Regions from separate parts of the Priestia sp. D3YE.R1 genome, predicted to be linked through region 1. Evidence: riboswitches for the same ligand, from Rfam matches in the RefSeq annotation. Region 1 holds a riboswitch; each other region holds the start of a gene.
What was found. Region 1 has a riboswitch for S-adenosylmethionine ahead of metK (methionine adenosyltransferase). Riboswitches for the same ligand answer to the same signal wherever they lie in the genome.

Region 1 (5,711 bases):
TTAAGATTAAAGGAATGCTCGCAGAGCCAAAAGAAAAAGGAATGTATGACGGCTTTTTATACTTAAGAGGAGGTATTAAGAACGTAGGAACGGTTCGTCCTGCTCGACTCATTCAATTTGCTTCTCAAGGTTTTATTGTGATGGCTCCGTTCTATAGGGGAAATCAAGGAGGCGAAGGAAACGAAGATTTTGCAGGAGATGATCGTTACGATGCTTTTGCTGCTTACGATTTACTGAAACAGCTTCCTAACGTCCACCATGACCGCATTCATATTTTTGGGTTTTCAAGAGGGGGAGTGATGGCTTTACTCACAGCCATTGAAAAAAAAGACAGCCGTTCTCTTGTGCTATGGGGAGGCGTCACGGATATGGTATTGACATATGAAGAAAGAGAAGATTTAAGAAGAATGATGAAGCGGGTGATTGGAGGAACTCCTTCTAAATATCCTGAAAGATACGAATGGAGGACACCTTTGCATCGTGCTCATCTCGTCGAGCCGCCGGTCTTGCTTATTCATGGTTTAGAAGATAAAAACGTGTCGATTGATCATTCCTATCAGCTCGAATCTAAACTAAAGAAGTCTAATAAAAAAGTTACCAGCTGGTATTTCGAAAACTTTCCGCATGCTTTTCCACCAAAAGAAAACCGAGAAACGGTAAAGAAGTTAACGAAGTGGATGAAAGCGCAATAAAAGATATGCTACGATAGAAAAAACAAGTAGAATAACAGTGAGGAGTGAGAAAAAATGGGGATGCCGCTAGAATTAAATACAATGATTGTGACAAAAGGCAACGAAAAGCGTGTAACGGATAACATTTTTCAAGTTGAGAAAAAAGGATATCGCCTGTATCCTTTAGATATTCCATTAAACATTCACAAAACGAAAAATGGAGAATGTATTGGAACTGCTGTTGTGCGTAAGGTAGAAATGGAACAGGAAAAAACCATTGTCACATATGAACTGACCAAATTACATTCGACTAACTAAAAAACCGATCGTCTATAAGACGATCGGTTTTTTATTAGACTCTAGGTCCGCCCAATGTTGAAATGTCAGCTGCTACATCATTAAAACGCTTGAAGTTCGCTTTAAATTTAGCGGCAAGTTCAGTTGCTTTTTGGTTATAAGCTGTTGCATCGTTCCATGCTTTAGAAGGCTGAAGCACTTCATCAGGAACTCCCGGAACATGAGTTGGAATTGATAAACCAAAAATAGCATCTGTTACTGTTTCGGTATTAGCTAGTTCTCCTTCAAGAGCTGCTTGAACCATAGCTCGAGTGTAACTTAACTTCATTCGTTCACCCACGCCGTATTCACCGCCGGTCCATCCAGTGTTTACAAGGTAGACATTCACGTTATGTTCATCGATTTTCTTTCCTAGCATTTCTGCATAAGTTGTTGGAGCAAGAGGTAAGAAAGGCTCACCAAAGCATGTAGAGAAAGTGGCCTGTGGCGATGTTACGCCGCGTTCTGTTCCAGCTAACTTACTAGTGTATCCGCTCAGAAAATGGTACATCGCTTGTTCTTTTGTAAGCTTGCTGATTGGAGGCAAGACGCCGAAGGCATCAGCAGTTAAAAAGACAATAGCTGTAGGGTGCCCAGCAACGCTTGGCAATACCGTATTATCAATAGAGTCAATTGAATAAGCGGCACGAGTATTTTCTGTTAAACTATTATCATTGTAATCTGCTACTTTCGTATTTTGATTTAACACTACATTTTCCAGTACGGCGCCGAAGCGAATTGCATTAAAAATTTGCGGTTCTTTTTCTTCGGAAAGCTGAATGCACTTCGCGTAGCAGCCTCCTTCAATATTAAATACACCAGAGCTTGACCAACCGTGCTCGTCATCTCCGATTAAACGACGGTTTGCATCAGCAGAAAGCGTTGTTTTACCCGTTCCAGATAAACCAAAGAATAATGCAACGTCACCTTCTTCTCCTACGTTAGCAGAACAGTGCATGGATAGAATATTGTTTTGGGGAAGCAAGAAGTTCATCACTGAGAAAATAGATTTTTTCATTTCACCAGCGTATTCAGTTCCTCCAATTAGCACAATCCGTCGCTCTAATGAAAGAATAATGAAGGTTTCAGAATTCGTCCCGTCTGTTTCAGGATCAGCTTTGAACGTTGGAGCTGCTACAATTGTAAACGGCTTCACATCATCATTTGTTTTTTGTTCAGCTGAAGGGCGAATGAATAACTGCTGAGCGAATAGGTTGTGCCATGCAAATTCATTAACTACTTGAATTGGTAACTGATACTTTTTATCAGCTCCAGCATATCCATTAAAAACAAAAAGTTCATCCTGCTTCTTTAAGTGGGTTAAGACTTTTTTGTATAGCGCATCGAATCGCTGAGCAGAAATTGGCTGATTGACCGGTCCCCATTCAACCGTTTTTGAAGATACAGCATCGCTTACAATAAATTTATCCAAAGGAGAGCGACCTGTATATTTTCCGGTTTCGACTGACACAGCACCTGTAGAAGTCAGCGTTCCTTCGCGTCGAGCTAGAATTTTTTCAACAAGTTGTGGAACAGATAATTGGTGTTTTGTTGTTTTTAATTGAAGCAAACCATTTAATTCGATAGACATATCAACAGTACTCATGTGCACTACCTTCCTTTTTTAGCTATTATTTATTCATTAATGTTTGAAATTTATAATTAGTATAACACATTTATTTAATTATTCTATACTATTTAACTAAAAATGTTTGTGTATTATAAAAAAATGTACGTTATACCTATTTTAGACACATGTATATGTGCTAGAAGCGAAAAAAGTGAAGGTATTTTAAATGAAAGCCTTTTTAAAAATCTGTCTTGTTAACCAAACTTCGTTTTCATTCTTAATAAGGTATACTATTTTTAAATTTGAGTATGTTACATTAAAACAGCTTCAAACATAAAGAGATGATTTCCATTTGAATGTTGTTGACAGTGAAGCGCTTTTTCATGTATTATATGTCCTTGAACGGATACTCTCTTATCCCGAGCTGGTGGAGGGACAGGCCCTGTGAAACCCAGCAACCATCGTCATTTTTTTGTGTAGACGATAAGGTGCTAACCTGATGCAAGGGCACAACCTTGATCGATAAGAGTGAAAGGCTTATGTAGAATTTGATACCTTTCCTCGATACAAGGAAAGGTTTTTTTATATTTTTTAACGTGTAATGAAAATAAGGGAATGAGTACCGTATCACAATGTATCGTATTTATAAGGAGGAAAACTGATGTCAACACAACGTCGTCTGTTCACGTCAGAATCTGTTACAGAGGGACATCCCGATAAAATTTGTGACCAAATTTCTGACTCAATTCTTGATGCTATCCTAGCAAAGGATCCAAATGCTCGTGTTGCTTGTGAAACAAGCGTAACAACTGGTTTAGTTTTAGTAAGCGGTGAAATTACAACTTCTACTTACGTGGATATTCCTAAAACAGTTCGTGAAACAATTAAAGGAATTGGCTATACTCGTGCAAAATACGGATTTGATGCTGAAACTTGTGCAGTATTAACATCTATCGACGAGCAGTCAGCTGATATCGCTGCTGGTGTAGACCAAGCGTTAGAAGCACGTGAAGGTCAAATGTCCGATGAAGAAATCGAAGCAATCGGAGCTGGAGACCAAGGGTTAATGTTTGGTTATGCATGTAACGAAACAAAAGAATTAATGCCTCTTCCAATTTCATTAGCTCATAAACTTGCTCGCCGTCTAACAGAAGTACGTAAAGAAGAAATTCTTCCTTACCTTCGCCCAGATGGTAAAACACAAGTAACAGTTGAATATGATGAAAACAACAAACCTGTTCGCATCGATACAATTGTTATTTCAACTCAGCATCACCCAGAAGTAACGTTAGAGCAAATTCAACGTAACTTAAAAGAATATGTTATTAATCCAGTTGTTCCAAATGAGTTAATTGATGAAAATACAAAGTATTTCATTAACCCAACAGGACGTTTCGTAATCGGCGGCCCTCAAGGAGATGCTGGTTTAACTGGTCGTAAAATTATCGTTGATACTTACGGCGGATATGCTCGTCACGGCGGCGGTGCATTCTCTGGTAAGGACGCAACAAAAGTAGACCGTTCAGCAGCTTATGCAGCTCGTTATGTTGCGAAAAACATTGTAGCAGCTGATCTTGCTGATAAATGTGAAGTACAACTAGCATATGCAATTGGTGTTGCACAGCCAGTATCTATTTCAATTGATACATTCGGTACAGGAAAAGTTTCTGAAGAAGTACTAGTAGATGTAGTACGCAAAAACTTTGACCTACGTCCAGCAGGCATCATTAAAATGCTTGATTTACGTCGCCCAATTTATAAGCAAACAGCAGCTTACGGTCACTTTGGCCGTACAGATGTGGAGCTTCCTTGGGAGTTCACAGACAAAGCTGAAGCATTAAAAACTCAAGCTTTAGCTAAATAATAAAAAAATCTCCGTGAAAACGGAGATTTTTTTTATGCCCATTGAATGCCTTCAGCAGATTTTTCTACGACATCTTCATATTCTGAAAGCAAATGCTGAAAAATGGCGTCCCATGATTGAGTAAGAGCATAGTGTCTCGCTGCATGGCCAAAGTGAAGCCGCTGGTGCAAATCATCGAGTAAACCTGTAATAGCCGAACTGAATTCTTCTAAGGAGTGAGGTTTGCAAAGGTAGCCGTTTCGCCCGTGCTGAACCATCTGTTTAACTCCTCCTGCATTTGCTGCCACTACAGGAGTTCCAGAAGCAAGAGACTCCAGTACGACATTTCCGAAGGTTTCTGTTTCTGAAGGAAAAACAAACAAATCAGATGACGAGTAGATATGAGCAAGTTGCTTACCTTCAAGAAAGCCTGTAAATGTCATATGCTCAGATGCTTGCTGCTGCATCTGTTCCTTTAAAGGGCCGTCTCCCACAATAACCCAGTGAATTTGATGACGGATATGATCAGGTAGAGATCGTGCGATTTTTATTAAAAAATCAGCGTTTTTTTCTTTAGCTAATCTGCCTACATACGTTAAAATGTAGGGTTTTTTAATATTGTATTTAATACGAATATCAAAGCGGTCATAGTGGGGATGAAACAATTTGTGATTCACCCCTCGCGACCAAATAGCTACGTTGTGAAACCCTTGTTCTTCTAGCTGCTGTTTGGTTACTTCGGAGGGAGCGAATATTTTCTGTACAGGTTTATAAAACCATTTCATATATTTTTGCAGTGGTACACGCATTTTTTCAAGTTCATAGTGAGATAAATAATCATCAAAATTGGTATGATAAGAGCCGACAAGAGGAACACCTAATCTTTTCCCGTAATAGGAGCCGCAAAGCCCCATTGTAAAAGGGGTGGCCAAATGAATGAGAGAAGGGTTGAATTCCTGCAGCTGCTTTTTAATTTTTAGAACGTTTGGCAATGAAAAGCGGCTGTTTGGATAAAGGAAAAAAGGCATGCTGGGCGAGCGGTGAACATACGTTGAAAATGACTGATTATGAGCAAATTCAGGAGCAAATACCTGGATGGGAATTTGCTTTGATTTGACATACTGAGTAAATTGATAAAGTGTTTTAGCAGCTCCGTTAACTTCCGGAGCAAATGTATCGGTAAATAAAGCAATTCTCATTAGTACTCCTCCTATCAATTAGACTAAAAATATGTTCAGTGAAACAGCACCTGAAAAGATGCCGAGTATCAGGCCTACCATGACATCCGTCG
Region 2 (5,711 bases), on a different contig from region 1:
AACATAAATAAATTAAACAATACAACGGCAGAGTGCGGAACTTGAACTGAATACTCTTCTTTTAAATCTTTTTGTATCAGCACCGTAGGAGGTGGACTCGTTTCATCTCTTACTTTTTCGCAAAAATCAACGTTTAATTCTATTTCTTTTGTTAAATAAGAAGCTAGTAAATTAGCATTCAAACCAGCTAGCGGTTCCCCTACGTGAGTTTCTTTTCCATAACACAAGAAGCTTGGCATGATCTTGCCAATCGATCCTGAGTACACATAATTCGTTTGATCTCCAGGATAGCGGCTGAACACTGGTTCTGCATTTAGCATGAGAGAAAAATCCAGCTGATGTTTGCGCGCAAGTTCTAAAAGAACAGGCACTGCTTTTCTCATTCCGAGCGAATTTACTTCTTCATCTGGCACTGACAGCAGCAGGATGTTTCCGTCAAACTCCCCGTTGCATGCTCGTTCAATCATACTGATATGCAGGGCAATGCCTGCTTTCATGTCCATCGTTCCTCGGCCAAAAAGCCAGTCTCCTTTTATCATATCTTTTTGTACGTGCGCCGGAACTTGTTCCATATGGTTATAAAAAGTACTCGTTAACGTATCAGCGTGAAAAGCATCCTTTTTCCACTGTCCATAATCTTGTACATCCACTACATCGTAATGACTTACTAATACAACTGTTTTATTCTTATTTTTCCCTTCAACAAAAGCTGTGACAATCGATCGCCCATCTCCTGTTGAATGAAGCTCGACTTGCTCGTTTTTGTGAAAGTAAGGCAGCTTCAATAAATAAGACGCTATCGATTCAGCCATTTCCACTTCTGCCATCGTTCCTGTCACGCTAGGTATAGAAACCAATTCGCTTACAAGCTTCTTTAACTGTTCTTTTGTTTGATACAAAGATGTTTTGTTCGACATACCCTTCATCTCTTTCCTTTTTCTAAATTTTCCATCAAACAAAACGATTCGTCAATCCCTTTGACAGAGACCCTTTCATTCTATCCCTATGTATCATAGTATGCGCTGCCTTGACGCACATGATAAAAAAAGAGTGCGCGGCTAGGGCTAGCACCGCACACTCTTTTTTTACTTTTCGTCATCTTCTAAAAAGTCTAGGATACGATCAATAAGCTGTTCGCTTCCTGCATCGTTCCCATGTTCAAGAGACATTTCCATTTCAATGCTCCTTTCATAAAATATTCTTGTTTTATAACATACCACAATTCATTTCGAATGTAACCTTTAATTTGTGTAAAAATTTCGACAATTTATGATTAATTTTAAAACTTAGTGAGTAATGATTATACCCACCAGATTCTTCGATTGTCAAAAAACATGCTTTCTATTTAAAAACACTTTAAAAATAGAGGCGCGAGAAGACTTCTATAACAGACAGCCTACTCGCTCAAGCTTGGAACAGCATGATGAATAAATTTCTAGTTCATTTGCTTTTTGTACATCTTTAATATCTATGCCTACAGCATATGTACGAACTTGGTTTTCGACCACAATTTCGTAAAATGTTTCTAATTCACGATAAGCTACTTCATAATGCTTTCCTAATAATTTCACGGCTTCCTTTAATGCTTTCTCTCCTGTATGTGCTGCTACTGCTGTATGACTCATAAAACCCTCTCCTTTTAGAAAAATAAAAAAAACTCATTTTGCTTTGATGCAAAATGAGTTTTTCACCCGTTTTATCACCCAAAGCACATGCTTTGCTGGTAGGAGCACCTTACATTCGTAGGTTGCTGTGGAGTCAAAGAGCCAGATCTCTCGTCCACTCGTGATAACTTTTTAATTTAAAATTTATTTTATCAAACAATTTCATCCGCGTAAATAGAAAAATAAAAATATTTTAATTTTTCGGGTAATGGAATGAATTCAAAAAATGAAAACTTAGATTAGCAAAATAAGAAGCTGCTACAAGTAACGCCTCTTCATTTAATGAAAAAGAAGGATGGTGCCATTCATATTCTCCAGCTGTACCCATCCATACAAAAAATCCTGGTACATGCTGCTGATATACGGCAAAATCTTCTCCTCCAGGCGATTGTTCAGCTTCTACGACTTGATAACTAAGATCCTCTGCAGCGTTAATAGCCAGTTTTTCCAGCGTATCATCATTGTTTACTACAGGAAGATATGGATACCATTTAACGTCTACTGAAGCCCCGAAAGCTGCTCCAATCCCTTCAGCAGTTCGTTTCATAAGAGCCGGTATTTTTTCTCTCGCTTCTTCTTGAAAGGTACGCACCGTTCCTTCAAGCGTTACTTTGTCAGGAATGACGTTCCACGAGCTCCCTCCATGAATTTGAGTTATGCTGACAACAACATTTTGAAATGGGCTGAGATTACGGCTGACAATGGTTTGTAAACTAGTCACGATTTGACCAGCAGCAGCAATCGGATCTACTGTTTTTTCTGGAATACCCGCGTGACCTCCTACTCCTTTGACGTCAATTTCAAAACGATCAACACTTGCCATTAAAGGTCCCGATTTGATACCAATGGTTCCTACAGGAAGATCCGGTTTGTTATGCATCCCAAATATCGCTTCTACTCCGTCGAGCACACCTTTTTCAACTAGCATTTTTGCCCCGGAAGCCGTTTCTTCGGCCGGTTGAAAGATAAATCGAACCGTACCGCAAAGCTCCTGCTGACGTTCTTTAAGAAGAATGGCTGCTCCGATTATAGAAGCCGTATGAAAATCATGGCCGCATGCGTGCATAACACCGTTTACTTTAGATGCAAATGGCAGATTGGTTTTTTCTTCAATTGGCAGCGCATCAATATCAGCTCGAATTGCGATAGTAGGTCCCGGCTTTCCTCCCGCGATTTCCGCTACTGCTCCTACGTCTAATTGGAATACATCTGCTATAGAAATATCATAGTGCTTTAACCACTTTTTAATACGTTTAGTTGTTTCATATTCTTTCATTGAAAGCTCTGGAAACCGGTGCAGCTCACGGCGTATGTCTATCAGCGTATTTAGTAGTAATTGATCTGTCATATTTATCACTCTTTCACATTTCTTAATTTGGAGAACTTCTCTATCTTTTACGATAAAGAGGGTACCTCATTGAGTTTTTTATAAAGAAATACGGTCGTATAGTCTTCTGCAAGGTGCTTTTCTTTAGCTTGAACATATCCTTTTCGTTCATACATTTCAACTAACCAAGGATGTTCTTTTGCTGTTCCTAAAGACACACCTGGTGATTTAAACGTATTTTTTATTACCTCTTCCTCTACTAGACGCAGCAGCTTAGATCCAACGCCTTGCCTGGCAAACGACGGGTCTACTGCAAACCACCAAAGATGCGGAACAGCAAACAGACCTGGATGTTCTCCCAAGGCATTCGTATCGACACAGTAGCAGCGATTCTTTTCTCTTCTTCATATACATAGCAAAGGTTTTGAGAAATATTTTTCTTAACGAGAGCAAGATCAGCAGTAGCTGCTAAGAAAGGAATGCCTAGCTCTCGAATAGGCTTATATGCTTGTAGAGTTAAGTTCAATAAGCTATCTGCGTCTTCATTTGTTGCCAAACGGAATTCATTTTTCATCTCTTCGTCTCCTTATGTAGTGCTTAAATATTTTATTTAACTTATAAGTTTACTAAGAATTAAAAAAGACAGACTGCCGCCTTGCGTACTCACTATACAGCTGCTTTTATAACGTGTCAATTCTATTTATCGTTTTCTATAAAGGGTATAAATAAAACAAATACACGTAGAAAACTGCGCGTATTACGTACATATCAAGATAGACTTCAGGACTCACTTACCGTAGATTTTAAATTAGCGGCCAACGTCACAAGTTCTTCTATAGATGCTAACTCCTCTTGTGAAGCCGCAGCTACTTCTTCAGCGTAAGCAGCTGCTTGTTTAGCAACCTCCGAAAGGGCCATGACAGACTCCATTACCTTGAACGAATACCCATCAATTTCTCCTGTTGCCTTTGTCATTTTGTTCATTTGTTCTTGAGCGGCAAAGACATCTTCCATAATTGTGGAAAACTGTTGCGTTACATCTTCGACAGTGGAAATACCAAGCGTGACTTCTTCCGTATTGATTTCCATGTTTTGATAAGCCAGCTTTGCCTGTGCTTCAATTTCTTTTAACAGATGACTGATTTGTATAGCGGACGTTTTAGATTCTTCCGCTAGCTTACGTACTTCCCCTGCTACTACAGCAAAACCTTTCCCATGTTCTCCAGCCCTTGCAGCTTCAATAGCAGCATTAAGTGCAAGAAGATTTGTTTGTTCAGCAATTCTTGTAATTGTATTAATAATGCGGCCAATTTCTGTGGAACGGTCTTCGAGCCCCTTTACTTCACTAGTGGATATCTTAACTGTTTCATAGATTTTATTCATTTGATCCGTCACCTCTTTCACCGCAACATTTCCGGTAGAAGCATGTTCAGAGGCTCTGTTCATCGATTGTTGTACCTTTGAAGAATGATCAGTCATTTTCTGAAGCAGCTTGGCCATATCCACCATAGCTTGCTCGGTTTCAACCACACTTAACAACTGCTTATCAGAACCCGCAGCAATTTCTTGAATAGACATCGTAACTTCTGTTACAGCTGTTTTTGTTTCCTCCATGCTTGCAAGCAATTGCTCTGAGGAATGACTGACCGTGCTCGTTGTTTTACTTATTTTCTGACGCAGCGTTCTCATGTGAGTCATCATTTCATTAAATGAAGATATGAGTGTACTAATCTCATTTTTCTCTTTCAAAGGAACAACATCTACAGATAAATCACCGTTTGAAATCCCTTTCATTGTTTTTGACAAATTTTCAACCGCAATTATGTAGCGACGTATGATAAAATAGAACACGGTAGTTGTAAAAGAAACAAACAGAAATGTAATCACTAGCGTAATCGAAGCTGCTTGCTCTTGTTTCACAATAAGATAATAATTTGTTACTTCAATTACAGTAGATGTTATGGCCATCATGGCTGCAATCATACATAGCATTTTCATGCGTAAACTTTGAAAAGCTTTTTTCATTTTTTCATCCCCTATACAATCTAAAGACATAGAATGTCTAATCTATATTAGTAGTATCGGCATATTTTTATATTTTTTTGTAAAAACTAAAGAAGAATTGAAACAATTATTATTGGCGCTTTTCCACTAAATATTGGAATACATATCATTCTGCAAGGCGCTGCAACAGCAGTTGATAACTGTCTGATTATTCTTTCATTTGACCAAACTCTACCTTTGCTTATAAAATGAAGATTTGTAGAAAGGAGTACGAAAAATTTTATGTATACGTATCAAACAGGCAATCAAACAATTGACTACAAAATTGAAGTCGTTCCAAATAGAACCGATATCACGGTGCAAATTTGTGACAAAGAAGGGGTAAAAGTTATTATCCCAAGAGGTCTTAATGAAAACAATGTGCGTTCAATCATCGCACGCAAAGCAACATGGATTTTAAAACAACTAAACGTTTCACAACCAGCTGAGGAAAAGCCGGCTGCTCCAAAGACAGAAGCAGTAAAAAAAGAAACAGCTAAAAAAGAGGCTCCTAAAGCAGCAGCTTCTGCAGCTAAAACTGGTTCTTTTGAAGAAGGAGACAAATTCCCTTACCTAGGGCGTCAATACCGCTTAAACATCGTTCGTGGAGATGTAGCAAAAGCTGAAATGACATTCCGTGCAAAATTCATTGCTACAGTACCTGAAAGCTGGAACGA
Region 3 (5,711 bases), on a different contig from region 1:
GATCGCGTTACAGCTAAATTTCATGACGGCGGTATGAAATTATATGTTGATAAGCAGCCAATTGGTGAAGTTAGTTACGGAACAAGCGGCAATGAATACCGCTTTGAAGAAGGATATTCGCAAGAAAATAATAAGTTCTACCAATATACGGACGTACAAAAAAAAGGTGAAACGCAAAAATATACAGACTGCGACGAAGAAGCAGGATGGTGCTAAACAGTGGCAACTGCCGCTGTTTTTCTTGTTTTATGGAAACAATATGGCCTGAGCTGCCTTTAAAAACAGTTCTTTCTTGCAAATTTCTTTTAAAAAACAGGTGAACTGTGATACATTAACGAATATTGTATAGCATAAAGAAATGATGTTACTATACAACTGACGATTATGGGTGATGAAAATGGGGCTAATTGGAATTGAAAAAGTAATTATTGTCGAAGGAAAATCAGATAAAAAACGTATTCAAGATATCATTCGAGAACCAATTGAGATTATTTGTACAAACGGTACGATTAGTTTATCAAAGCTGGATGAAATTATTGACTGTACGTTTAATAAAGAGGTATACATACTCGTTGACTCTGATGATTCAGGGAATAAGCTAAGAAAACAATTTAAACGAGAGCTTCCGGAAGCAGAGCATCTATATATTGATAAAATGTACCGAGAAGTTGCTGCCGCCCCTAGACATCACATAGCAACAGTATTACTGAGTGCCAATATCGATGTTAATGCAGAATTTTTAACATAAAAGGAATGAGCAACATGCAAGAATGGAGCGAAAAACAGCTTGATGATCAGTTGAAAGAAGGAGAAAGAGCGTTTATCTTTTTCCATACGCCTTTTTGCGGAACATGTCAGCTGGCAAAAAAAATGTTAACCGTGGCAGAAGCGATGCTGCCGGATGTAACCATCGGAATGAGCAATTTAAATTATATGCCTTCAAAGGCAGAATTATTTTCAATTGAAAGCGTACCTTGTTTGATCGAAGTGAAAAATGGTGAAATGGTAAAAAAACTCTACGCTTTTCATTCCATCGAGCACATACTCGAGGAGCTTCGATAATCAAACGTTTGTTTAAAATGAAAAAATGGAAAGAGAGCGAACCGTTGGGGTTGTTGAGTTCTTGGGATATTATCCCAAGAGCAAAATCTGTTGACAGCCTATCTGACACATGCTAAAATCACACTCATGAATGTTCATAAATGAATGAATATTTCCCAAAAACAAAATAATTGTTGCGAACTCTTATCAAGAGAGGTGGAGGGACTGAGCCCTGTGAAACCCGGCAACCGTCAGACTAACTGAAATGGTGCCAATTCCTGCAAAGCTATGCGCTTTGAAAGATGAGAGAAAGGATTAAATATCGAGCCTTTCTGTCATGCGCAGAGAGGCTTTTTTAATGGGGAAAATTGTTTTACGGCTTTTTCATCCTATAGGGCAACCTAACATAATTAAGTTTTTATTAAAGAAGGTGAAGAAATATGATTACATTAACAGACGTTACAAAAATTTATCAGGCTAAAAGCGGTCAAGTAACAGCTGTTGATAATGTGAATCTAACCGTTAACCAAGGTGAAATTTACGGAATTATTGGTTATAGCGGAGCGGGGAAAAGTTCTTTGATTCGCTTGCTAAACGGATTAGAAACACCAACGACAGGAACGGTCGAAGTAGCAGGTAATGATATTGGAAAAATTAAAGGCGGAAAACTCAGAAAAGCTAGACAAGAAATTAGTATGGTATTTCAACACTTTAATATTTTATGGTCGCGTACGGTGAGAGAAAATATTGCTTTTCCGTTAGAAATAGCAGGGATTTCAAAAGAAAAAAGAATGAAACGAGTAGACGAACTCATTAAGCTAGTTGGACTTGAAGGTCGTGAAAATGCTTATCCATCTCAGCTTAGCGGTGGACAAAAGCAGCGTGTTGGTATTGCTCGAGCGCTAGCGAATAATCCAAAAGTATTGCTTTGTGATGAAGCCACATCAGCGCTTGATCCTCAAACGACAGATTCTATTTTAGATCTGTTAGTAGATATTAATGAGAAGCTAGGGTTAACCATTGTATTAATTACTCATGAAATGCACGTCATTCGTAAAATTTGTCATCGAGTAGCTGTTATGGAAAATGGGGCAGTAGTAGAAGAAGGACAAGTGCTAGAAGTATTCAGAAAACCTAAGCAGCCGATTACAAAACGATTTGTTCAACAGATTTCTGAACCAGAGGAAACGTTTGAAACGATTGAACAAGTGAAAGAGCTGTATCCAAGCGGGCAAATTATTCAGCTGACGTTTGTTGGCGGAAAAGCAGAGCAACCGCTCATTACAACGATTTTAAAACAGTTTGATGTAACGATTAATATTTTACAAGGAAAGATTTCTCATACGCAAACAGGTTCATACGGAACGTTGTTCGTTCATTTAGACGGAGAATTAACAGAAGTTAAAAAAGTCATTGCATACATTCATGAGCAGCAGGTAGAAGTGGAGGTAATGATAAATGCTTGAGAAACTATTTCCAAACGTTATTTTAGACGATTTTATTCAAGCGACAAATGAAACACTATATATGACGGCTATTTCAGTTGTAGCCACATTTGTTCTAGGTATTTTATTGGGCTTGCTTTTATTTTTAACGTCCAAAGGACAGCTTTGGCAAAACAAACCTTTATATGCCATTGTGTCAGCGGTTGTAAATATCTTTCGTTCCATTCCATTCATTATTTTAATTGTTTTACTGATTCCATTTACCAAAGCATTGGTAGGAAGTATTCTAGGTGCTAATGCAGCGTTACCTGCTTTAATTGTTGGAGCAGCACCATTTTATGCGCGTCTTGTAGAAATTGGTTTGCGCGAAATTGATAAAGGTGTGATTGAAGCTGCTAAATCAATGGGAGCAACAACAAGCACCATTATTTTTAAAGTGCTGTTACCTGAATCGCTGCCAGCTTTAATTTCCGGTTTGACGGTAACAACGATTGCATTAGTCGGCTATACGGCAATGGCGGGTGTGATTGGAGCCGGAGGTCTTGGAAACCTTGCATATTTAGAAGGATTCCAGCGCAGTCATAATGACGTAACGCTAGCCGCTACAATCTTAATTTTGATTATTGTATTTATTATCCAACTTATTGGAGATGCGATTACTGCAAAAATTGATAAAAGATAAAGGGAGGATTATTTATTATGAAAAAATGGCTTTCGGCTTTAGCATTAACATCTGCACTAGTAGTAGGATTAGCTGCGTGTGGATCTAACAATGGATCAGAAGATGAAAAGAAAATTGTCGTGGGTGCATCTAATACGCCTCATGCTGAAATTTTAGAACAAGCAAAACCGATTTTAGAAAAACAAGGAATTGACTTAGAAATTAAAAAATTCCAAGATTATATCTTACCGAACACAGCTCTTGCAAACAATGAAATTGATGCAAACTACTTCCAGCACGTTCCTTATATGAATTCAGTGTTAAAAGATCACAAGGGTGAAAAAGGGTATGATTTCGTAAGTGCCGGTGCCATTCACATTGAACCAATTGGTATCTACTCTAAAAAATACAAAAGCTTAAAAGATCTTCCGAAAAACGGTACAGTTATTATGCGTGATGCGGTAGCAGAGCAAGGACGTATTTTATCGATTTTTGAAAAAGCTGGCGTGATTAAATTAAAGCCAGGCGTAAAGAAAATAGATGCACAAATTAAAGATATTGTAGAAAACCCTAAAAATTTAAAATTTAAAGCCGATGTTGAAGGCGGATTGTTACCTCAAATGTACAAAAATAATGAAGGTGACGCTGTTGTTATCAATGCTAACTATGCTATCGATGCTGGTTTAGATCCAGTAAAAGATCCAATCGCAGTTGAAAGCAAAGAAGATAACCCTTATGCAAACATCATTACGGTTCACAAAGGTGACGAAAATAAAGATACAGTGAAAGCTTTAGTAAAAGTTCTTCACTCTAAAGAAATTCAAGATTACATTAAAGAAAAATACAAAGGCGGAGTATTGCCGGTAAATAAATAATAGAAGAAAAGCGCTGGCCCACTCTGGGCAAGTGCTTTTTTTGTATGCGGCAAAACGAATAACTCTTATTTTTCTCACGCATACTAACCGTGAAAACTTTACTGATGATGGGAGCTGACGTTATGCAGCAAGAAGCACGTCATTCAACTGAGCAAGCACTTCATGATTATAAAATGGGTGTTGGGAAATTTAGTGAAAAATTGCCGGAAGTAACAAAAACGTTTAATGCGTTTACTGAAGCATGTTTTGGAGAAGGTTCTCTTTCTAAAAAAGAAAAGCAGTTAATCGCGTTAGGGATCAGCGTAGTAGCTCAAGACGAGTACTGTATGATTTATCATACGAAAGGCTGCATTGATCAAGGTGCAACTGAGCAAGAAATTTTAGAAGCATGCGGAGTATCAGCAGCATTTGGCGGAGGCGCAGCGATGAGTCAGTCCGTTACGCTTGTCCAAGAGTGTGTTTCAGAACTGACTAGCCACACGCACTAAGTAAATAAAGCGGGTAAAAAGCTTGTCTTAGAAGGCTCTATAGAGTCTTTTAAGGCAACTTTTTTATGAGTGGATTTAGTCTTAAAAAACGTACATAATGGTTTAAAACCTTTTGGGTCAAAAGGTTGCTATAAGTTTTCATTTGTTATAAGATTGTAATGAGAATAAAATGAGAATAATTAAAAAGATATAGGTATATCGTTTTTTACTATATACGTCTATAACTGGAGGTTTTAATATGGCAGGGTCAACTTTAACAATTAAAGATCTTCATGTTGCAATTGAAGGTAAAGAAATTTTAAAAGGTGTTAATTTAGAAGTTAAGGGCGGCGAAATCCATGCAATCATGGGACCAAACGGTACTGGTAAATCAACATTATCTTCAGCAATCATGGGACATCCTAAATACGAGGTTACACAAGGAAGCATCACGCTAGACGGCGAAGATGTACTTGAGATGGAAGTAGATGAGCGCGCTCGTGCAGGTCTATTCCTAGCGATGCAATATCCAAGTGAAATCAGCGGTGTAACAAATGCAGACTTCCTACGTTCAGCAATTAATGCTCGTCGTGAAGAAGGCGAAGAAATTTCACTAATGAAATTCATCCGTCAATTAGACAAAAACATGGATTTCTTAGAAATGGATCAAGACATGGCACAGCGTTACCTAAATGAAGGTTTCTCTGGCGGTGAGAAGAAGCGTAACGAAATTCTTCAATTAATGATGCTTCAACCAGGAATTGCAATTTTAGATGAAATCGACTCTGGTTTAGATATCGATGCGTTAAAGGTTGTATCAAAAGGTATTAATGAACTGCGCGGCAGCGAGTTCGGTTGCTTAATGATTACTCACTATCAACGTTTATTAAACTACATTACACCAGATAAAGTTCACGTTATGATGCAAGGTCGCGTTGTAAAATCAGGCGGACCAGAATTAGCACAGCGTCTAGAGGCAGAAGGTTATGACTGGATCAAACAAGAATTAGGTATTGAAGACGAAACTGTAGAGCAAGAAGCTTAAGAGTTAGGAGGATCTCTATGACTATTGATACGAAATTACCATTTGATCAAGAGTACATCAGCAGCTTTTCAAAAGAAGCTAATGAACCAAGTTGGCTGCTAGATCTTCGCTTACAAGCTCTTGCGAAAGCAGAAGATCTCGCACTTCCAAAGCCAGATAAAACAAACATTTCGAAAT
Region 4 (5,711 bases), 1.0 Mb from region 1:
GCTGCAGCTGCTGTTATTTTTTACTCTTCCTGCTGCGGTAGGCCTTTGTTTATTAGGTAAGCCGGTATATATGATGATTTTTGGAGTGAAAAACAGTCCTGAAATCGGTGGAGTTGTTTTGCAATGGTACGCGCCTGCTGCGATTTTATTTGCTCTTTTCACCGTAACAGCCGCAATTCTCCAAGGAATTAATCAGCAAAAGAAGTTAATTTTAGGCTTGGGCTTAGGAATTGTTATGAAGATAGTATTAAACGTACTGCTGGTTTCAAGCTTAAAAGAAATTGGACCGGTTGTCGCGACGTACGGAGGGTATGGTGTATCGGTTATCTATAACTTTTATTTAATTAAAAAATCCATTTCTTACCGGATTCAATCACTGGGACAAGCGGCGTTGACGCCTGTTTTATTAGTAAGTGTGATGTCAGCCGCTGTGGTTATCTGCAATTATGCTTCTCACTATTTTTTAGAAAATAAGCTGTCTGCATCTTCACTTGCGATTAGCACATCTTGTATTTCAATTGCTTTAGGCGCTGCTGTGTATCTAGGACTTGGCGTAAAAACAAGCTTAGGGCAAGCCATTGTATTAAATAGAAGAAAAAGAATGTAAAGGAGAGAAAGTAGTGTCAAAACGATTTGTACTAACCGTAGCGACTGGAGGATGTATCATAATCTTCGGAGCGCTGCTGCTCTTAAATTGGGAAAGAGTGTTTGGAAATTACCGTCCCCTTCAAACAGCAAAAGCCGTATTCAAATTAGAAGTGGGAAGTCAAGGTGTAGCAGAGACTACGGATTCAGATGATGCTCTTCACTACGTGGTGAAAAAAGGACATTTAGATGAATATATTCAACTGATGAATGAAAAGGGCTATTTGTTAAAAGAAAAAGATATTGATCATAATCGACTTGTTTTTAACGATGGACAAGAAGATGAGCAAATTTACTACAAGCGCTTTGCTAGGAAGTATACGATGATTGATGGAGAAGGGTAAAGACTTTACATAGTATTTTAGTAGACTAAAACCTTATACCTCTATCTGTTTTTCAAGTTTTTTTGTGCGGAAAAGAAAAATAATATTGACAATTATGACAAAAAGCTTAATACTGACTTTATTACATAAAACAAATACAATTTGTTTCCTTATCAAGAGAGGTGGAGGGACTGGCCCTGTGAAACCCGGCAACCGCTGTCTATGACAGAATGGTGCCAAATCCTTAAGAGTGCGCTGCTCTTAGAGATAAGGAAGAAGCTGAAACGAAGCTCTTCCTTACTTATTTAAGGAAGGGCTTTTTATGTAGAAAAAACAACGAGGTGATATTTTTGAACAAAGCAGACCGTATCAAACGAATGAAAACACCAGAAATTGATCCAAAGTATAAAGGACGAGTGCCTCCGGGTCAGGTAGTAACGGAGCGATTTCCAATTTTACATGAAGGGGACGTGCCGGAGTATAACTTAGAGGAATGGACGCTTCGCGTGTTTGGGTTAGTAGACAAAGAAGTAACGCTTTCGTATCAAGATATATTGAATATGCCGCAAACAACGGTTAAGTGTGATATCCACTGCGTAACGAGATGGACAAGGCTTGATAATGAATTTACGGGCGTGCTGTTTACAGACTTTTTGAAGGCAGTTGGCGTGGAGTTAAAAAGTAAATATATCATGCTGCACGGAGATAATGACTATACGTCAAACATTGAGGTAAAAGATTTACTGAGAGACGATATTCTTCTTGCTCATTCTTTTAACGGAGAGCCGCTTACAGCTAAGCATGGATATCCGCTGCGATTGGTTGTTCCGCATTTGTACTTTTGGAAAAGTGTTAAATGGCTTCGAGGCTTTGAGGCTATTGATGAAAATCATCCTGGTTTTTGGGAGCAAAACGGCTTTCATCTTAGAGGAGATCCGTTTAAAGAAGAACGTTTTTCTGGAGAAGATTTAGGTATTCCAGAAGATGAGTGGGTACATAAAGACTATGATTAATGAAAATGCCTATGCGTGTGCATAGGCATTTTGTCAGCGCTGGCGGTTTAATTCCCACACAACGTGGCGAAGTTCGGGCAAAATCAGCTTGGTCATCGCTAGACGAACAGCACCGCTTGATCCTGGTGTAGAAAAAACGGCTTTTTCGTTAATCGTCCCGGCAATTGCCCGGCTCATAATCGCTGCGCTGCCGATGTCTTCCGTGTAGCTCAGCATGCGAAACAGCTCGCCAAACCCAACGATTTCTTTATGAATCAGCGCTTGAACGGCTTCAATCGTGACGTCTCGTTTTGTAATGCCAGTCCCGCCGTTTGTGAGAACAACGTCAATGTCCTCATCACTGCAGCCAGCAAGTATCGCTTGTTGAATCGACGTTTGGTCGTCTTTTACAATTTCATAGGAAGCGACATGCATGTCGTGTTCTTTCAGAAGTTGGATCATTAGCGCGCCGCTTTTATCGGTTTCTTTTGTACGTGTATCGGATACCGTAATGACTTTGCAGCGAACGGGCTGAGTTGCTTTAGATTTATGTTCGTGTACGCTCATCGTGTACCTCCTTTACGCTTCGGTGCGTTTATAGTCACCGTTTTTGCCGCCTGATTTTTCAAGCAGATACGTTTCGCCGATAATCATGCCTTTATCAATAGCTTTGCACATATCATAAACGGTTAATGCACAGGCAGAAGCAGCGGTTAAAGCTTCCATTTCAACACCTGTTGAGCCTTCGGTTTTAACCGTTGCTTCTATTAATAAACGGTACTGATTATTGCTTGTATCCCAGTCAAATGAAAGGTTCACGCCTTTTAATAAAAGAGGGTGACACATCGGAATAATGTCAGACGTGCGTTTTGCTGCCATGATTCCTGCTACTTGTGCAACAGCAAGGACGTCGCCTTTTCCAATTTTATGTTCGACAATCGCTTCGTGAATTTCTTTGTTAACAAGTATGCTTGAACGAGCGGTTGCGACGCGGCGAGTGATAGATTTTTCGCTAATATCGACCATGTTGGCACGGCCTTGATCATTAAAATGGGTAAAAGAAGACATCGGTGTTTTCATCCTTTTTCAGTAAATTTTGTTGTATGATAGAAATAGTGAGATATGCTATGATTTTACACCATAGCGCAAAAAGTGAACAGACGTAAAGGAAGTGAAGAATGTATGTTAGAAAGCAGAACACCTATTTCAATTCCTGAAGCAATTGAAAAAGTCATGACATATAAAAGAAAAGGCAGCATCGAACGCGTATCGATCACTGAAAGCTACGGGCGCTATTTAGGAGAAGATATTGTCGCTGATCAAAACGTGCCTCATTTTAATAAATCGCTTTATGACGGCTTTGCGGTTCGAGCACAGGACTGCGCAGAAGTATCGAGTGAACATCCCGTGGAGTTCGAAGTGGTAGGTGAAATCGGTGCCGGCTCTGTTTTTGAAGAAGAAGTAAAGCCGTTTCAAGCGGTGCGTATTATGACAGGAGCGCAAGTGCCTCATTCATGTGATGCGGTTGTGATGCTTGAAGTAACGAAGTCGTATGAAAAAGAAGGCAAAACGTATATGGCGTTAAGCAGGCCAGCTTCAAAGTGGGAGCACATTGCGTTAAAAGGAGAAGAAACGAAAAAAGGAGACGTGCTCGTTTCAAAAGGAACGCGCATCAATCCGGGCGTCACGGCTTTTTTAGCTACGTTTGGCTATGCGGATGTAGCTGTGGTGAAGCAGCCGGTTGTTGGGGTGTTAACAACAGGAAGCGAACTGCTTGATGTGAACGAACCGTTAGAACCAGGAAAAATCCGCAACAGCAACTCCTATATGGCACTCGCGCAAATCGTAAGAAGCGGCGGGATTCCGAAATACTTAGGAAAGCTCGAAGACGACTTTGAAAGCTGCTATGAAGCGGTAGAAAAAGCGCTTAAAGAAGTGGACATTCTACTGACAACCGGCGGGGTATCCGTTGGCGACTATGATTATTTGCCGGCTATTTATGAAAAGCTTGGTGCAAATGTACTGTTTAACAAAATTGCGATGCGACCCGGAAGTGTCACAACAGTCGCAGAACGAAACGGGCAGCTGCTGTTTGGATTATCGGGAAATCCTTCTGCTTGCTATGTCGGGTTTGAACTGTTTGTACGTCCGATTGTTCGCAGCTTTTTACATTCACCGGCGCCTCATTTACATAAAACAAAAGCGGTGTTAAACGGCCGCTTCAAAGAACCTAATGCATTTACGCGAATGGTGCGAGGAGAAATTTCAGATGAAGATGGAAAGCTTGTCGTGACGCCTGTTGGCATGGACAAGTCAGGCGCTATTTCGTCATTAGCTGCAGCAAACGCGCTGATTGTTCTTCCAGGTGGAGAGCATGGGTATGATAAAGGAACAGAAGTGAACGTGCTGCATCTTGAAAAAGAAGGCACGAGTTCGCTTTGGGTATAAAAAGACTATTTTTATGTAAGAGTTCTAGTCTGAATAGTGATCAAATTGCTAGTAAATAAACAACAATGTATAAGTCGTGTATAAATAAGAAAATGAGTAGGTAAAAGAGTCCTTGTGTATTAAGGGCTCGTTTTTATGATGTATTCCGCAAAGAGTGATTATGTTAACTATAATTATGTATCACATACAGCCTAAAAATAGAAAAAACTACCTTAGAGTTAGGGAGAAGGTAGTTTTTTCTATGACGTAATTAGGTTTCATGAGTGATGATTCATTGCATCTTGAGTAGTTTGCTTAATAGATAAGAAATATATTCATACTAATTTTAAAACTTCTTTATTTTGGGTATTAGTGAGTGGTTTCAAATGATATATCTATTTAACGAATAGTAACTAATAACCTTGGGAACTTTATCTATTAACAAAAGGAAAGGAGGAGAAATTATGCGAAAAAAATGGTCTGTTTTATTATGTACGTTAGCTTTAGCTATGATGACTTTCATCTTGCCGGTTAATGCTGAAAACAATAACGTAGATAGAGCAAATTATAATGATGACGTAAATACTCGAAATGTCACTACAGCAACTGATGTGGATGATGATAATGATTCACCTTGGGAATTACTAGGGTTACTAGGACTAGTTGGTCTTTTTGGCCTTAAAAGAAGAGATGACCGTGAAGAAAAAGTTCGTTAGTATCTATTTTGCATGAGTAGAGATAAATAATGGTTGTCAAAGATTAGCTTTCTAGAGAGTCCATAAAGGTGTCTTCTAGCAATTAGGGACACCTTTATTATTTTCTATAAAGTACATTACGTTGACTGAATCTGTGTAGGCTTTACATAAAAAGTAGAAAAAGCTCCCTATTTCCGTAGGGAGCTTTTCTGCTGCAAGAATCGTTTCCCCCATAGATCGATGCGTGGCGGCATCTTCAACAGGTTAAGTAAATAGTGGAATGTTATTGGTATTTTAACTTACAGCTTTTAGTTTTGCTTTAGAATTCAAGCTCCATAAGCTAAATAGTACGGTCATTAACCCGAGTATGATGCTAGACCAAAGCACGCCATCTGTTAGTGAATAAATAAATGGAAACAGTACAAACCATAATCCGCTAATAAGGGAAATCCAGTTTTGCCATGAATTCCATCCTGGTTTATTCGCTCCTAAAAGAGATGTGATGACTTGGAGAATTCCAAATACAATACTTGCTGAAGTAGCTCCTGCATCGTATGAAAAACCAAGCATCCATGGGGCCATAACAAACCAAATACCGATTATGGCGTTAGCAATACCTCTTGCTTTCA

Region 2: another riboswitch for S-adenosylmethionine. It lies ahead of ACOZIR_RS15295 (hypothetical protein); the one in region 1 lies ahead of metK (methionine adenosyltransferase).
Region 3: another riboswitch for S-adenosylmethionine. It lies ahead of ACOZIR_RS22865 (methionine ABC transporter ATP-binding protein); the one in region 1 lies ahead of metK (methionine adenosyltransferase).
Region 4: another riboswitch for S-adenosylmethionine. It lies ahead of ACOZIR_RS05515 (sulfite oxidase-like oxidoreductase); the one in region 1 lies ahead of metK (methionine adenosyltransferase).

What each region holds. Positions count from the first base shown of each region.
Region 1 is NZ_JBLTHW010000001.1:36,378-42,088, forward strand. It holds gene ACOZIR_RS00230 (alpha/beta hydrolase family protein) at 1-692, shown strand, start outside; gene ACOZIR_RS00235 (DUF2584 domain-containing protein) at 747-989, shown strand; gene pckA (phosphoenolpyruvate carboxykinase (ATP)) at 1,024-2,613, opposite strand; SAM riboswitch class I at 2,989-3,106, shown strand; gene metK (methionine adenosyltransferase) at 3,239-4,441, shown strand; gene ACOZIR_RS00250 (glycosyltransferase family 4 protein) at 4,474-5,619, opposite strand; gene ACOZIR_RS00255 (phosphatase PAP2 family protein) at 5,638-5,711, opposite strand, start outside.
Region 2 is NZ_JBLTHW010000002.1:606,549-612,259, reverse strand. It holds gene ACOZIR_RS15300 (M20/M25/M40 family metallo-hydrolase) at 1-917, opposite strand, end outside; gene ACOZIR_RS15295 (hypothetical protein) at 1,383-1,625, opposite strand; SAM riboswitch class I at 1,694-1,795, opposite strand; gene ACOZIR_RS15290 (M20 peptidase aminoacylase family protein) at 1,858-3,012, opposite strand; partial or broken gene ACOZIR_RS15285 (GNAT family N-acetyltransferase) at 3,060-3,565, opposite strand; gene ACOZIR_RS15280 (methyl-accepting chemotaxis protein) at 3,772-5,016, opposite strand; gene ACOZIR_RS15275 (M48 family metallopeptidase) at 5,278-5,711, shown strand, end outside.
Region 3 is NZ_JBLTHW010000004.1:234,872-240,582, forward strand. It holds gene ACOZIR_RS22850 (YusG family protein) at 1-216, shown strand, start outside; gene ACOZIR_RS22855 (toprim domain-containing protein) at 398-748, shown strand; gene ACOZIR_RS22860 (thioredoxin family protein) at 763-1,062, shown strand; SAM riboswitch class I at 1,243-1,350, shown strand; gene ACOZIR_RS22865 (methionine ABC transporter ATP-binding protein) at 1,482-2,507, shown strand; gene ACOZIR_RS22870 (methionine ABC transporter permease) at 2,500-3,168, shown strand; gene ACOZIR_RS22875 (MetQ/NlpA family ABC transporter substrate-binding protein) at 3,186-4,022, shown strand; gene ACOZIR_RS22880 (carboxymuconolactone decarboxylase family protein) at 4,145-4,510, shown strand; gene sufC (Fe-S cluster assembly ATPase SufC) at 4,749-5,534, shown strand; gene sufD (Fe-S cluster assembly protein SufD) at 5,552-5,711, shown strand, end outside.
Region 4 is NZ_JBLTHW010000001.1:1,085,294-1,091,004, forward strand. It holds gene ACOZIR_RS05505 (putative polysaccharide biosynthesis protein) at 1-607, shown strand, start outside; gene ACOZIR_RS05510 (hypothetical protein) at 621-989, shown strand; SAM riboswitch class I at 1,136-1,242, shown strand; gene ACOZIR_RS05515 (sulfite oxidase-like oxidoreductase) at 1,319-1,981, shown strand; gene ACOZIR_RS05520 (MogA/MoaB family molybdenum cofactor biosynthesis protein) at 2,015-2,527, opposite strand; gene moaC (cyclic pyranopterin monophosphate synthase MoaC) at 2,540-3,028, opposite strand; gene glp (gephyrin-like molybdotransferase Glp) at 3,143-4,408, shown strand; gene ACOZIR_RS05535 (WGxxGxxG family protein) at 4,852-5,103, shown strand; gene ACOZIR_RS05540 (SPW repeat domain-containing protein) at 5,377-5,711, opposite strand, start outside.